2 regions of the Sporosarcina sp. Y352 genome follow, and region 1 is predicted to be linked to the other one. Evidence: riboswitches for the same ligand, from Rfam matches in the RefSeq annotation. Region 1 holds a riboswitch; the other holds the start of a gene.
What was found. A riboswitch is a leader RNA that binds a small molecule or an ion and turns the genes downstream of it on or off. The one in region 1 is predicted to bind preQ1.
Positions count from the first base shown of each region.

Region 2: linked by a shared signal. The riboswitch ahead of queC (7-cyano-7-deazaguanine synthase QueC) and the one ahead of AC1TO6_RS09130 (QueT transporter family protein) in region 1 are both predicted to bind preQ1.

Region 1 covers NZ_JBXCJE010000004.1:315,352-323,572, forward strand. The annotation lists gene AC1TO6_RS09110 (sensor histidine kinase) at 1-516, opposite strand, end outside; gene AC1TO6_RS09115 (hypothetical protein) at 519-695, opposite strand; gene AC1TO6_RS09120 (response regulator transcription factor) at 673-1,362, opposite strand; gene AC1TO6_RS09125 (DMT family transporter) at 2,271-3,158, opposite strand; PreQ1 riboswitch class I at 3,273-3,317, shown strand; gene AC1TO6_RS09130 (QueT transporter family protein) at 3,325-3,807, shown strand; gene AC1TO6_RS09135 (excisionase family DNA-binding protein) at 3,862-4,092, shown strand; gene AC1TO6_RS09140 (BCCT family transporter) at 4,280-5,770, shown strand; gene AC1TO6_RS09145 (homoserine dehydrogenase) at 5,811-6,797, opposite strand; gene AC1TO6_RS09150 (O-acetylhomoserine aminocarboxypropyltransferase/cysteine synthase family protein) at 6,911-8,200, opposite strand.
Region 2 covers NZ_JBXCJE010000003.1:99,840-108,060, forward strand. The annotation lists gene AC1TO6_RS05990 (AAA domain-containing protein) at 1-1,533, opposite strand, end outside; gene AC1TO6_RS05995 (gamma-type small acid-soluble spore protein) at 1,856-2,053, shown strand; gene sspL (small, acid-soluble spore protein L) at 2,081-2,215, shown strand; gene AC1TO6_RS06005 (squalene/phytoene synthase family protein) at 2,471-3,292, shown strand; gene AC1TO6_RS06010 (DUF378 domain-containing protein) at 3,415-3,783, opposite strand; PreQ1 riboswitch class I at 4,196-4,239, shown strand; gene queC (7-cyano-7-deazaguanine synthase QueC) at 4,247-4,912, shown strand; gene queD (6-carboxytetrahydropterin synthase QueD) at 4,909-5,334, shown strand; gene queE (7-carboxy-7-deazaguanine synthase QueE) at 5,331-6,038, shown strand; gene AC1TO6_RS06030 (DUF2157 domain-containing protein) at 6,423-7,499, shown strand; gene AC1TO6_RS06035 (GDYXXLXY domain-containing protein) at 7,496-8,047, shown strand; gene AC1TO6_RS06040 (glycerate kinase) at 8,129-8,221, opposite strand, start outside.

The sequences.
Region 1 (8,221 bases):
ATAGGCAACCCACCGGAAGTTATAATCGTCCACACCATTGAATCTTTCACTTACATATTGTTCAAGCGCTTCTCCTTTTTCTTCACGGACTTTTGCCTCTACATGTTTATCATCTTGGAAGTTTTTTCGAATATCATCTATTTTCACCTCTTGCTCTTTAATCAGTTCTGTTTTTAACACTTCATTGCCAGCCGCTTTCGCTTCTTCAATTCGGTCTTGATATTGGGCTGTAATATTGGAAATTTGTTCAGCCAATGTGCCGTAACGCTCACGATGTTCGTCGATTTCCTCCTTTGATACTTTGATTTGTTTTTTCTCCTTTTCCACATCAATCGGATTCAAAACGGTTGTACTAATTTTATCGTATAAATACTCCATTTCAGATTTAAAATCCTCTGTATCAACAAAGCTATTCCCGATAAACTTTGGACCCGTATTTATAAAAGAGACAAGCGCAGTTAAAAACAAGGCGATAAGAATCGACCAGACAATAAGAGGCATTCGTTTATTTTTCATATTCACACATTTCCTTTCACTATCCGGGTGAAGTAAGCAATCGCCCTACTGGAACGTTCCATTCCATTTCCGACCAGGTCAATGATGTGGGAGAAACAGTAACCGATACTCAAAGCGGCAATGACAATCGCGATGATTGACCAAACTACAGCCCAGTCATTTTTCGATTTTGTAACCAATGCCCCACACCACCTTTACATATCTCGGATTTTTCGGATCTGCTTCGATTTTTTCGCGTATTTTACGTATATGTACCGCAACGATATTTTCAGCATTGTACGCTGCTTCATTCCAAACGCGTTCGTAGATTTCGTTGATAGAAAATACACGCCCCGCATTCTTCATCAGCAACTCTGTAATTTTGTATTCAATTGGTGTCAGTTTTACCACGCCACCGTCAATAGTGATTTCCTTTGCTTCTTCATCCAGAACTAGCCCGTCGATTTCTACTTTTTTCTGGCCATCGTACGTCCCAAATTGGATATAGCGACGCAATTGTGACTTCACACGAGCCATCAACTCCATTGGATGGAACGGTTTCGTCACATAATCATCTGCACCAACGGATAGTCCATGAATTTTATCGGAGTCTTCCACCTTCGCACTCAGCATGATAATCGGGATATTGCGCGCTTCCCGAATTTTGAACGTCGCTGTAATACCATCCATATTTGGCATCATTATATCGAGAATTAGAAGATGGACATCATTCGACTCCAGTAGCTCAAGCGCCTCTACACCGTCCGCCGCCTTCAGTACCTCATAACCTTCATTTTTCAAATATATTTCAATCCCGTTACGGATGTCCTGATCGTCATCCGCTACAAGCACTGTGAATTTCGCCATCTTCCGCACCTCGCTTTTCTCTATGATACCAATTGTACCCGCCAAATCTTAACATTCACCAACTGTAATTATGAAGAAAGTCTTAAGAACAGATTATATATGTTCAATTAAAGAATCCCGTTGAATCTATTTAATGAGAGAGTTGTGATTCGGGGTGTGGATTATAGACCGCTTGGCGCTTTGGGGATGCCTCTCGCCATGAGCCTGGATTAACGCTTCGCATCCAGTCTCAGGGCTTCGGCTACCCCTTTGCTGCGCCTAAGCTGGGGTGTCCATTATCGAGAGAGTGCGGTTTGGAGTGTGGTTTGTAGATCGCTTGGCGCTTTGGGGATGCCTCTCGCCATGAGCCTGGATTAGCGCTTCGCATCCAGTCTCAGAGCTTCGGCTACCCCTTTGCCGCGCCTGCGCTGATGTGTTCATAATCGAGAGAAGTGTGATTTTGAGATGTAGATGCTGAGATTATAATGTGATTACTATTTGATACTAATTTCATTGAAGAAAGACGCACTGCAGATTGCACTAATCTCCGATAAAGAAATGCGCTTTCTTACATAGACCATCCAGCGAAGGCGCGACTTCGTGGTAGCCGAAGCGATAAGACTGAAAGCGGTCTTCTTTCTGGCTTATCGCGGGAGGCATCCACAAAGCGCAAAGCGGTATTAGCGGGATTTCTGAATCTAACTATAATGTTGGTACTTTTAATAATCACCTCCGCAATTATAGATAAAGAAATACGCTTTCTTACAAGGTCTATCCAGCTACCACGAAGCGGCAAGCGGTATTAGCAGAGTTTCTAATTCATTCACATGTCTCGTGACTTTTTCAATGGCCTCCCGTATTCATTTGTTCAACATATATATCGGCAAAAAACCCCTGGCCTCCCAAATACCGATAGGGATACCAGGGGTTTATTCATTTAACAAGCTAGACTTCTTCACTTTTTTACCACTGAGCGTCAATACGAGGATTCCGCCTAGCAACATAGCAATGCCCGTCCAGGACGTTCCGTCGAGATGCTCGCCAACCACAATAACACTCAAAACAGCTGCAGTAAGCGGTTCAGCAAGTGATAGGGTAACGGCAGAGGACGATGGAATTCTTTTTAATCCGGTTGAAAACAGGATGTACGCTACACTTGTCGTAATTATTCCAAGATACAGGACCACAGATATTCCCCGAGTAGAAATCAGACCATCCGTTTCGAATAAAAACACAAATGGCATCAGCAACAACGCACTAATAGAAAAGATGACTGCAACAGCAGGTACAGCATCCGTTTTTTCAAGTACTTCTTTGTTTACAAGTGCGTAAAAGGCAAACAATAGCCCTGCCCCAAGCGACATCGAAACACCTACTGGATTAACAACGATACCGTCTTTATTTAAAAATAGTAGTGCACACCCCGCAATCGCAAGAGCGGTAGCTGTAAGCCAAATAAATGTCGGACGGCGCTTTAACAAGAACCATTCGATGATTCCAGAAAAAACAGGCGAACTGCCGATGGTAACGACCGTCCCTATCGCGACACCGGTTAATCTGACAGAAGAAAAGAATAGATACTGGAAAATGGCCATTGAAATAGCCGCGTAAATCGTAGCTTTCCACGGCCAATTCCGGAAATCAATTTTACGCATGATTAGTAATAGAATCAGCAATGAAAAACCACCCACCGCAAGCCGTGATGCACCAACTGTCAATGGATGGATGGTTTGCGGGAGGAACGTTTGTGCAGTGCCCGTTGTTCCCCATAGGATTGCACCTAACAACACGACTGTGTAGGCAATTCGCTGCGACATGATTCAACTGCTCCTTTTCCCTATATATATAGAAGATACCATTTAATTCGAGAGTTCCAACATTTCAAGTTCACTTGACACGACTAGTAACTATGTACTATAATCACTAATTGTTCACACGTGGTTCGTAACCATCCCACGCTAAAAAACTAGGAGGAAATAAGTAATGAAAATAAAAACAATGGCCATAAGCGGGATCATTGCCGCTTTATATGTAGCCGTATCTCTATTAATAGCACCACTGGCTTATTCAGCAATCCAATTTCGTATCTCTGAGCTGTTCAACCACCTTATAGTGTTTAATAAGAAGTTCTTCTTTGGTATTGTGCTCGGAGTATTCGTCACAAACTTGTTTTCTCCACTTGGCATGTATGATCTATTTTTCGGCGTGAGTCAATCAATTATAGCTCTTTCAATCACGATATTTTCCGCTAAATTTATATCTGGAGTTTTCAAGCGAATGGTCTTCAACACACTAGTTTTCACCTTTACCATGTTCATCATTGCTTTCGAGTTAAACCTAGCATTAGAGCTCCCTTTCCTACTTACATGGTTAACAGTTGCAATCGGTGAATTTGTTGTCATGGCAATTGGAATTCCGATTATGCTGGCTTTGAATAAACGTCTAAACTTCAAGAAATTGATTTAACCGAAACAGCACTCGCCACTTTGTCTTCAACTGAATTTTCCAAGGAGGGCTTAGATGTATATCTCCATTCAAGAAGTTGCAGAATATCTTAGCATGCCCGTCGAACAAATTCAGAAGTATGTAAGAGAAGGACGGATTCGTTCTGTCCATGACGGCGAACAATTTCTAGTGAACAAAGATCAGTTTGGTCTTTATTTAGAACAGCTTGAAACATTAAAACACCAAATTGACGAATGGCGTAACGAACCCATTCCACCCGATCGCGACATTAAAGATGAAGATTGAGAAACCGGCTGAAAATCTATGGATTTTCAGCTATTTTCATTTAAATAGAGTACTCCGCATTGTCCCTGAACACGAATGGAAAGGCTTATTAACGGGAATACTTATTTAACCGCACAGTTGCTTTCATTACATTTTGCTAGTATAGTTAAAAACTGTTTCTACATTACCAGTAACACGAGGGGGAAGTATGAAGAAAATATCAAACGTTTTTTATATCACAATTGGTCTTATCATATTGACCGTTGGATATGGTGCATTCGCACCCGAAAGTTTTGAAGCCGTCACAACGAATGCCAGAAACTTTGTTGCGTCGTCATTCGGTTGGTACTATATGCTGCTCATGTCATTCATGTTAGCGCTCAGTTTCTTTTTCATCGTTAGTCCATTCGGTAAAATACGGCTTGGAAAAGACACGGATCGCCCGCAGTTCTCTACAGTCACTTGGATTGCCATGCTGTTTTCCGCCGGAATGGGAATCGGCCTTGTCTTTTACGGTGCCGCTGAACCATTATCACACTTTGCTATCAGTCCAGCCTCGGAAGATCCAAATACGGATGAAGCTTTCAAAGAATCCTTACGTCAGTCTTTCTTCCACTGGGGGATTCATATATGGGCCATGTACGGGATCATTGCGCTATCGTTAGCCTTCTTCCAGTTCCGTAAAGGGGAGCCGGGATTAATTTCAGCAACATTGAAGCCGATATTCGGTAAAAAAATGGTTGGACCATGGGGTACTCTCGTCGATGTACTCGCCGTTTTCGCAACAGCATTCGGTGTCGCTACATCACTCGGCTTCGGCGCTGTTCAAATTAATGCAGGCCTAAACTATTTATTTGATATTGAAATTAATATCTTTTCACAGTTTGTCATCATCGCATTCATAACGGTTCTGTTCGTTGCGTCCGCATGGTCTGGATTAAGCAAGGGCATCAAATACTTGTCGAATACAAACCTTGTTCTTACCCTTGCACTGCTTGGATTTATCGTCGTTCTCGGACCAACATTACTCATTTTTAATATGTTCACTGATTCGTTTGGCGGTTACTTTGCAAACCTTATCCAAATGAGTTTCGGTACAGCTCCATTGGACTCTACCGACCGGAAATGGCTTGATGATTGGACAATATTCTACTGGGCATGGTGGATTTCTTGGGCACCGTTTGTCAGTATGTTCATCGCCCGCGTTTCAAAAGGCCGAACAATTAGGGAGTTCATGATTGGCGTGCTTGCTGCACCTACATTACTGGTTACATTCTGGTTCTCAGCATTTGGTACGACAGCGATTGATATCCAGAAAAAAGGACTTGTCGACTTGACGGCTTCTAGTACAGAACTAACTATCTTTGAAATGTTCAATGTTATGCCTATGTCGTTCATCATATCAGTCTTCGCAATTTTGTTGATTGTATCTTTCTTCGTTACCTCAGCGGATTCAGCGACATTTGTCCTTGGCATGCAATCAACGAATGGTTCGTTGACTCCGCCGAATAATGTGAAGCTCATTTGGGGTGTTATCCAGTCGACAATTGCGCTGATTTTGCTTTCTGTCAACGGCCTCACCGCACTGCAAAATACGATTATCATTGCTGCGCTGCCATTTTCTTTCGTCATGCTGCTAATGGTTGTCGCGTTGCTCAAAGCGTTAAAAGCTGAATTAAAGTTGATGAATTTGAAATAATGTTAAGAAAGGCGATTCCTGAGATGGAATCGCCTTTTTCTTAACTTTTGATAAGAACCTTTTCACGTTGTCCAACCATATATAAGAAGTCTCCGATCAATGCGCTCGCTGTCGGATACATGCCTGCTCCCGGGCCTACAAGAGTAAGGGACCCTAGATAATCAGTTTCAACAATAATTGCATTATCAACACCGTCGACTCCATATAACGGATTGTCAGGACCAATTAGTACCGGACCCACACTTCCTCGCAAGACACCCTTTTCATCGATTGAAATCTCCGCGATATGCCGATAACGAAGTTTCCCCTTTAATGCTTCTGCAACATCTTCAGCTTTAACTCCATCGATTCCCACAGTCGGGATGTCTCTCCAATCAGGCTGGGCACCAAATGATAGTGCACTTAAAATCATCAGTTTTCGAAAAGCATCTTTACCACTAACATCGTCAGTCGGATCTGCTTCCGCATAACCAAGCTCTTGTGCTTCAATAAGTGCAGCCTTAAAAGAAACTTTCTCTTCCCGCATCTTTGTCAGGATGAAATTTGAGGTTCCATTTAAAATCCCTCTGACTCGTCGTACTCGATCTGCAGGTAACAAGTTTTTTACTGTACGGATAATTGGTACTCCACCCGCTGTAGTTGCTTCATAACCGACCTGAACGCCTCGGAATTCCGCGTGTTTCAATAATGCCGGGCCATGTGTCGCGAACATTTTCTTATTTGCCGTTATAATGTTTTTGCCCTTTTCGATTGCATCTGAAAGATACGTATAAGCAGGTTCCTCACCAACAATTGCCTCAAAGATGAAATCAATGTCCGGGTTCATCAGTATGTCCTGGATGTCTCCCGTCACTTTTACCCCTGGTGTTGCTAGACGTACTTTCGCTATATCGCGAACAAGGATGGCAACTATATCGATTTCACAGCCTGTTTGTTGCTTAATCTCATTCTTTCTTTCATTCAAAATTCTGTAAATCCCTTCACCTACAGTGCCGAAGCCGAGTAGAGCAACCTTGATTGACGGCATTTCGCCACCTCCATGGACTGCTTAATAACAAGTCCCCATTTTTCAGATTCTCTTAAATGGCTATAGGGCGTAACAAACTAAGAGGATTGTCATAGCCATCTTTCTTCCAAAAATTATACTGTTACAGCTACTGCTGCTTCAATAGCCTGCGCTAAATCTGCAATAATGTCTTCTGCTGATTCAAGACCGACCGATAGTCTAATTAGTTCCTCGGTAACGCCTGATTTTTTCAAATCTTCAGGGCCAAGCTGCTGGTGCGTCGTTGATGCAGGATGGATGATCAAGGATTTTGCATCGCCAACGTTAGCTACGTGCGACCAGATTTTAACGTTGTCAATTACGTTTCGACCAGCCTCACGCCCGCCTTTGATGCCGAAAACGATAATGGAGCCGAAGCCGTTTTTCAAATACTTTTTCGCAAGGTCATATGATGGGTGATCTTCGTTCCCAGTATACGTTACCCATTCAACAGATGGATGCTGTTTCAAGAATTCTGCCACTTTGATAGCATTCTCATTATGTCTTGTCACACGCAGATGCAGTGTTTCAAGTCCTTGTAAGAAGTTAAAGGCACTATCCGGATCCAAGCAAGGCCCAAAGTCTCGCAACAATTGAACACGTAGCTTAGTGGCAAACGCCGCGCCTGCAGTGTCAATTCCATAACGAAGGCCATGGTAAGATTCATCCGGCTCAGTAAAGCCTGGGAACCGTCCTTGTGTCCAATCAAACGTACCCGCATCAACAGCAACTCCACCGATTGTTGTACCATGTCCGCCAATCCATTTCGTTGCAGAGTGGATCACGACATCTGCACCAAATTCGATTGGATTTGAACCGTATGGAGATGCAAACGTACTGTCTATAAGAAGTGGTAGACCGTTTTCATGTGCAATGTCCGCAACCGCTTCAATATCAAGCACATGTAAACTTGGATTACCAATTGTTTCTGCAAATAAAGCTTTTGTTTTATCTGTAATCGCTGCGCGGAAGTTTTCAGGATCCGTTACATCGACAAATTTTACATTGATGCCGTAACGCGGAAGCGTATTAGCAAATAGATTATACGTACCACCATATAAATTGCTTGCCGCGACAATTTCATCACCTGCGCCTGCGACATTTAAGATTGAAAATGCAATAGCCGCCATTCCTGAAGATAACGCAACTGCCGCCGTTCCTCCTTCAAGAAGTGCAATACGTTCTTCAAAAACAGCAACGGTTGGATTTGTAATACGCGTATAGATGTTGCCTGCTTCTTGCAGTCCAAACAATTTTTGAGCATGTTCTGTATCACGAAATACGAATGATGAAGTTCTATGAATTGGAACTGCACGAGAACCTGTTACAGGATCGGGTTTTTGTCCACCATGTAGAAGAAGTGTTTCGGGTTTAAGTTTTGTCAAAGTCATTACCTCCAAAGTTTT
Region 2 (8,221 bases), on a different contig from region 1:
TTCTTCAAGACGATTAACATCACTGGTTAACGTCGTTTCAGATTGGATGAATGCGGCCTGAATTTTGACCAACTTATCACTTTCTTCTTTCAAGCTCTTCAGAATAGTAAGTTGCTTTTTCATAGTCAATGAATTAGTTATGTATTCTTCTTGAGCCGCTTCCTTCAATTCAACTTTTTTGTCTAAAGATACCAATTCATTCTTCATTTCTGATAACTTTACGCCATGACTTACTAACAAATCATTTATTTGTATTTCTCTATTTGTATTCGACTGGCGTTTTGCATTGATGGTATTTAACGTCACGTTTTTCCAGTTTATAGCTACGTTTTCTTCAATGAACTTTTTGCCTTCTTCCTCAATACTTTCAGTTCGACCATAACGTAAAATTCGGACGTCCTGATGAGATAGAAGTCTTCCGAGTGCATTATCCACAGCAAGGTTTGCTTGAGAAGCAACGAGAGTACGCAGTCCAGCTTTGACATTCTGATGGCATATCTCTGAAATAACCGTCGTTTTCCCTGTACCCGGTGGTCCTTGAATAACGTACAAATCATTTGAAGTCATTGCTCCAGTGACTGCTTCTTTCTGGAACTGGTTAAGTTCATTATGAAAAACAAGATTCTGTTGTTTCTTGGAAATACGTACAACTGGGCGCTCTTCAAAAAGTACCCTTTCCAAATTTGCATTAGCAGCAAGTCCATCCTGTAGATCTTTGAACCCCTTTCGAAGTCTCCTTACCTGGCTAAGCGCAGCAAAGTTACTAAATACTGCTTCCTTATATGTATTCGGATTCCATTCATTCCGGCGAGCCATCTCTTTATAGTTGCGACTCAGTTCGATTTCTACAATCCCTTTGCCCTTACTCGTATTAATAACATTTCCAATTTCATTTTGAAGTCCTTTCAACTTAACACTGAAACCATTAATTGTATTCCATTCATTTCCTTTTAGTTCTTTACATCGAATGGTCAATTTACTGAAGTCTGCATTCAAAGATGCGTGTGAAAAAGGCGTCGTCAAATCATCGACATCGGCAATTCTTTCCTCTACTCGCAGATAGCCTTCCCAGCCGGCAATTCTTTTCTTCACATACTCCGAACGTTCTTGTGCAATCGGCAATTCTCGAATGCTTGTGTAAAGATCAATCGGCATTGCAATACCTGTACTACGCCCTACCAGAAATTTCAAGCGTGCTGGAAGACGTCTGTTTGTCTGGACGGGTTCTTTCCTTCCCCTAACTTGAAAACCGGTTGCCAAAAAACTTTCATTTTGATAAACGCATTCCATTACGGCCACTCTATCATTTAGACGTTTTGATAAAACTTCATTCGCTACGTTATCAAAGTAAATTGAAAACGACATATTTCCCTGTCTATTATTCGGTCGTTTTTCAATATATACATAAAAGGATTCTTGCATCGAAAAAAATGCATATTCGTCCATTGTCAATTTCGCTATTCCTTTGCGGGCATTATCCGTCATGCCTAGTCCGCACCGCATTACCTTAAGTGTGGATGAATCTTGTTTCATTAGCATGCCCTCTTTCACAATCTGATAACTATAAACATGGAAAAGTCAGCATCCCTATTCAGATTACTGACTTTTCATTATGACTTATACGATTATTTTGTACTGATTTCTCATTTGTAAAATGCGGCTAACAGACGAACTACCTTGTTGGCCCAATAAATCAGCAATTACCTTTTTTCGTGTTTTGGATTTTCACTCTAGACAATTATAGTGTATTTCCGAAGCAGTGTCCCATATAGTCACTTGCACCAATGACAATAAATCCCTGAATAATTATCCTGAATTGAGAGAACATAAGTATACACAAAATGGAGGTGACTTTTTGAACGTAAATAGCAATTCGGACAAAAGAACTTATACAGTATCTGGAACAGATATTGAAGACGTAAAAAGAAAAAATGCAAACTCGGGCCTAACTTATAATGAAGTAAAAGAATTAATTGCCAAGAGTGGCGGACTTGGAACTGGTATCTTCAGTGATACAAATCCAGATGAAGTGACAAGGAACAATCACATATAGCAATTCATTTTAATAGGGGGTGAAAAAATGGAGAAAGACAAAAATAACGATAAGGGTAAGAAAGCGACTAGTGTAACACCCCAAGGTTATGCAGATACTGACTTATCAAAAGATCCAAAAAGCAAACTGGAAGAAGCCGCTAAAAAGAAGAACACGAAATAATAATTTGTCTTTTTTGCACATTACGACATCAATTTGAAGTTGACTGCAATATAATCCAAACTCAGCCTTTAAGTTGTAGGCTGAGTTTATTTGTACGTATTACTGCCGTCCATGATACAATAAAGATTATACGATCCAAGTATATTGTGAGCGAATACAATCTGAATAACTTGAGATATTATCCGAGTAATTGATTGTTTTCTATCTGACGCGTTAAAACATTAACAACCTCATTGTGAAAGGGGGATCATTTCATTGATTAATGAAGCAAAGTTAAATAAAGAAGCCATGCACATCCTTAAGTTGACAAGTAGAACCTTTTATATCCCCATCAAATTACTAAATCCAACATTAAGAAAGTCTGTAGGATCAGCATATTTATGTATGCGAGCAATTGATGAAATTGAAGATCACGAAGGATTACAATCGGAGACGAAGCAATATCTTTTGCGCTCAACAAGCGAACTTTTAAAAGCAGACTTTGATGGTGCAGCCTATCAACAACTATTAAAGCCTTATGAGGACCTTTTACCTGAAGTAACATTAAGGCTGGCTGATTGGCTATCTTTTTGTCCGGAAAATATTATGGACAAGGTAAAAGAGTCAACAAGTATTATGGCAGACGGTATGGCCAAGTGGGTCGAGAAGGATTGGTTAGTTAAAACCAAAGAAGATTTAGATGAATATACATACTATGTAGCAGGATTAGTAGGTGTTATGCTTTCGGATATATGGGAGATGTATGATGGAACTAAAACAGATCGTGAATTAGCTATAGGATACGGACGTGGTTTGCAGGCAGTCAATATGCTTCGCAATCAAGAGGAAGATGCTGATCGCGGTGTTCATTTTATTCCCGATGGTTGGGACCGTAACGACATGTTTTCCTATGCAACAAAGAACTTGGATAAAGCGGATGCGTATGTAGAGTCATTAGACACTAAAAACATTCTTTTATTCTGTAAAATCCCACTTGCCTTGGCAAAAACAACATTAAAAACGCTTAAGAGTGGTAAAGAAAAAATGTCACGAGCTGAAGTTGAATCTACAGTTGATGAAATTATTAATGAAAATTGACACCTATTTATATTAATACCTTCGAAAAAGTATAGGTAAGGCATTAAAAAACATCCCAGCCCTTGTCAATATGACATAGGCTGGGATGTTTTTTCAAATGCCACAACTTAGCTCAGCTTCCTTTATTTTTTATTGTCTGTTGAATCCTGCTTTCTTGTGTCAGCTGAATTCTTTCCATCAATGGGTTTCTTAGAAGACTCACGCAACTTCGCAATGTCTGTTTCCTCACCAAACTCAGTATCGTAACTGAGATTATTAACGCCTCGACGATTGGTTTCTTTATCTGCGACTGTTTCTTCGATTGGATTAAATAAGATACCCAAGCAAGCCAATCCACTTAACCCAACCAGACCGTAAACCACCCGTGATAAAAACGCCTCTTGTCCACCAAATAGTGATGCTACCAAATCAAACTTAAAGAATCCAATTAAGCCCCAGTTGATTGCTCCAATTATTACCAAAGCCAAGGCAATTCGTTGTATCGTTCTCATGATTTTAACACCTCCCTTATTTAATTAGCAGTTTCGAACAATTATTGAATCCGCAATACCGTTTCGAGTTTTAAAGGGATTACATCATTACGAATGGGCACCATAAAAACACTCTTCTCGGTAATTGTTAAGATTCGTTATTATCTTCTGCTAAAAAAGCGTTTTAATACATAAATCATAAAAATTTGTGGAGTTAATCGGCACTAATCCTATATATTTTATGCTTCCCGTTTTTGATCCTTGGTGATGTCAATTCCCTTTATACAAATGAATGTACCAACAAATCACATTTTATATATTAAAATTGATTAGGATTAAATCGGTATATAAATACTGAATAAATATATCATTTTATTTAAAGTGGAAACTACTACTAGTAGCTTCTACTCCTATGCTATTATTAACATTGTTCGAAAAAGAGGTTCGAAAACTCCCTCTCAAAAAAACTAAGGAGATGTTTACTATGAAAAATGAAAAAGCAGTCGTTGTATTCAGTGGCGGCCAAGACAGTACGACATGTCTAATTTGGGCATTGAAAAATTTCGCTGAAGTTGCGACGGTCACGTTTGATTATGGTCAGCGCCATTCAGCGGAAATTGAATGTGCAAGAAAAATTGCGGATGAGCTCGGTGTGTCGTTTAAACTGCTCGATATGAGCCTTATTAATCAACTATCTGCTAATGCTTTGACACGTGATGAAATCGAAGTAAAAGAAGTAGATGGTGAATTACCTTCTACCTTTGTTCCAGGAAGGAATCATCTATTTCTGTCGTTTGCGGCTGTCTATGCGGATGCGATTGGAGCCCGGCACTTAATAACGGGTGTGAGTGAAACTGATTTTAGCGGATATCCAGATTGCCGTGACAATTTTATTAAGTCATTGAATGTCACGTTGAATTTAGCAATGGATGGGCGCTTTGTTATCCATACGCCTTTAATGTGGCTGGATAAGGCCGAGGTCTGGGCAATGGCTGATGAATTAGGTGCACTTGATTTTGTACAGCACAAAACACTTACATGCTACAACGGAATTCCAAGTTCAGGCTGCGGGGAATGTCCAGCTTGTGTGTTACGAAATGATGGACTAACTGCTTACATTACTAAAAAGTCTGAAGGTGTTTCCGAATGATGCAGCAATTTTACCCACAAGTTCAGCACTCGTTTCGTTTTGAACTTAACAAAGACATGCATTTTTCGGCGGCGCATTACATTCCGAGTGAAAATGCTGGAAAGTGCCAAGTGATGCATGGGCATACGTACTATTTGAACATAACAATCGGAGGAAATGAATTGGATTCAATTGGTTTTCTGATTGATTTCAAGGAACTCAAAACCCTCATTCATGATAAATATGATCATTCCGTATTGAATGATCATCCTGAATTTAAGGCTAACTTCCCTACAACTGAGAAATTAGCCGAACAGATTTATAATTCAATTCAGGAAGTTCTACAGACGAGGAGCAATAAAGCAGTCTGTCTTCAGGTCATTGTCCGTGAAACGCCAACAAGCTACGTCATCTACCGGCCTAAACTGGAGGAGAACGTATGAAGATTCCTGTGATGGAGGTGTTCGGACCAACTATTCAAGGTGAAGGAATGGTAATGGGATTGAAAACGATGTTCGTTCGGACATCAGGGTGTGATTATTCATGCTCGTGGTGTGATTCCAGTTTCACGTGGGATGGTTCAGGAAAGAGCGTTTCGAAACAACCTATTGAAATTATAGATGAACTTAAAGCAATTGGTGGGCAGTCATTTTCACATGTAACAATTTCAGGTGGGAATCCTGCGCTTCATAAAGGTATCGGGGAACTTGTTGATTTATGCCATGAACAAGGCTGGAAAGTTGCGGTTGAAACGCAGGCTTCTTTTTGGCAGGATTGGTTGTTGGAAATCGATGATATTACCCTTTCTCCAAAACCACCTAGTTCTGGAATGGCAACAGATTTCAGCAAACTGGATACATTTATGGAGAAACTGCTTAATACGACGGCTAGTTTGAAAATCGTCATTTTTGATGAAGTGGATTTCAAATTTGCCGAAGCCGTCCACCAACGTTACCCGGCTTTTCCTTTCTTTTTACAGACAGGAAACGATGATACGACGACGACTGAAAATGAACTGCTAGTGTCTACTCTACTGAATCGGTATGAATGGTTGGTTGATTTGACCGTCAATTCATCTATCATGAATGACGTTAGGGTGTTACCTCAGCTCCATACCCTTATATGGGGGAATAAACGTGGGGTTTAGATATGTACTAATAAAATTACCCATGGTAATTGTCCAGAATCGCCAGCGAATAATTTAATCCACACAATGAGCAATACGGATACAGTTGTATTACTTTATATTGAACGACTTCAATACATTATCGAAATGTATTAATACGTAGGGATGCGATTTCGTCGCATCCCTACTTTCATTTTAAGGAAGAACACTTCTTATAGCACACAGCAAAGAATACAATGTGCTAAGTACTAGAGTGCCCAAAAACTATTCATTCGTCTATCTACCACTTGTCTCTTATACAGTTTAAACTGTTCTAGAAAATAGCCTTAACTTCCAGTGTTGTTAATGAATAAAAACGGGTATAATTAAGCATACGAGAAACTATGGAATAGGGGGCTCGATTAGATGAAGAGAAAAGTCAGTAATTCTGAATACCGTGTTCTTGAAAAGGAGTTTCGCTATTTGGAACAAGCAGGAAAGCTTGGGACGGATCAAAGAAGCGCACTTCTATCGGAATACGAGCCTACTGAACGAGTGGGTTTTGTGCGGGTCTTGCTGGTCTTTGGAGCCATTTTAATAGGTGTCGGTATTTTAAGTTTCATCGCTGGAAATTGGCAGGAAATACCGAAACTTGCAAAGTTTATTCTATTATTCTTTGCGACAGCTGGCTTTTATATTGGCGGCTATAAAATGGAAGAACGTTATCCAAAAACATCGCGTAGCCTTTATTATATCGGTGTGGCTGTGTACGGTGCTGGTATCTTCTTGATTGGCCAGATGTTTAACCTAAGCGCAGGCGTCTATGCAGATTTCTTCATGTGGGGACTCGGGATATTACCGCTCGCATATTACTTGAAAGATAAATTTATAGCTGCAGTAGCAACAGTATTTTTCATTATCTATGGATTCAATGTATGGGGTGGAATCAGTGGTGTACCTTACTTCCTTCTACTTGTCATTCCATTTCTTTTTTGGATGAATGAAAAAAGGTTCGATCATTCTAGAGGTTTGTTCATCGCTAATACGGTTTTAGCAATGACGTTTATTTTCAATTTATTCATCTATTTTGATGTGCATGGGCTTCTTATTGCAAGTACTTTCTTCATCATTGGGTTATTTCTCGCCTTTTACCCGTTTGGCAGGTACCAATTATCGTCTGAATGGCTTGGTTCAGTTGTCTATGGAATAGCGGGTCTATTTCTAACATTTCCAACTACTTGGATAGATGTTGTTTCTGGAGATACTGCCGAAATCATGGCGATTATTTTCACAATTGTTTTCGCGATAAAACTACTGTTCTTCTTGAAAATCGGTAGTTTACCCGCTGTTCTCATTGTTTGTGCACTGATTTTCCGCTTTTACGCAGATTTGTCATATGACTTCATGCCAAAATCACTATTCTTTGTCATTGGTGGTTTGATCCTAATTGGCTTTGGTTTCTGGTTTGAAAAGACACGTCAGAGGAAAGGTGATAGCCAATGAACAGGATGAAAAATAAGCGTTTTGGTTTCATCGTTGCATTAGCCATCCCTCTTATATTGTTAATTAGCTTGACTTTTAAACCGCTATGGGCGCTAACGTACGGTGAAGATATCAGCTTGTTAACTGTGCCTGTGGATCCGAGAGATTTATTGTATGGAGATTATGTAACGCTCCGCTATGAAATTGAGGAAGTTGCAAAAAGCGAAATTCCCACAAGTATTTTGAAAAAAATTGAAAAACACACGAATTCCAATCAGTTAACTGTTTATGGAAAGCTAGTTAAACAGGGAGACATTTATGTACTTGATAGCTTAACTGATAAAAAACCAAAAGGCAGTATTTACTTAACTGGAAAACTGAATGGCTATGACTATCAAAATACGACAGGTATAAACGTTCATTCCATTAACTTTGGTTTAGATAGATTCTATGTACCAGAAAACACTGGAAAAGAGCTTGAGGATTTATCTGCTAAAGGGCAATTGGTTGCTCACTTAAAGGTGAAAAACGGTTATGCAATTTTGAAGGATATTCAAGCAATTCAATAACATGAAAAAGCCCAAAACAAGTTCAGGTGAACTGTTTAGGGCTTTTTTGTTTAGCTTTTCAATCGTTTTTTGATTTCCATATCATTCAACCACTTTTCTAGTTGAAAAATAAGTACGACAAACTTGTTCCGCGACTTTTTCTAATAGCTCACTTGCGTTTTCCATGGCCTCATT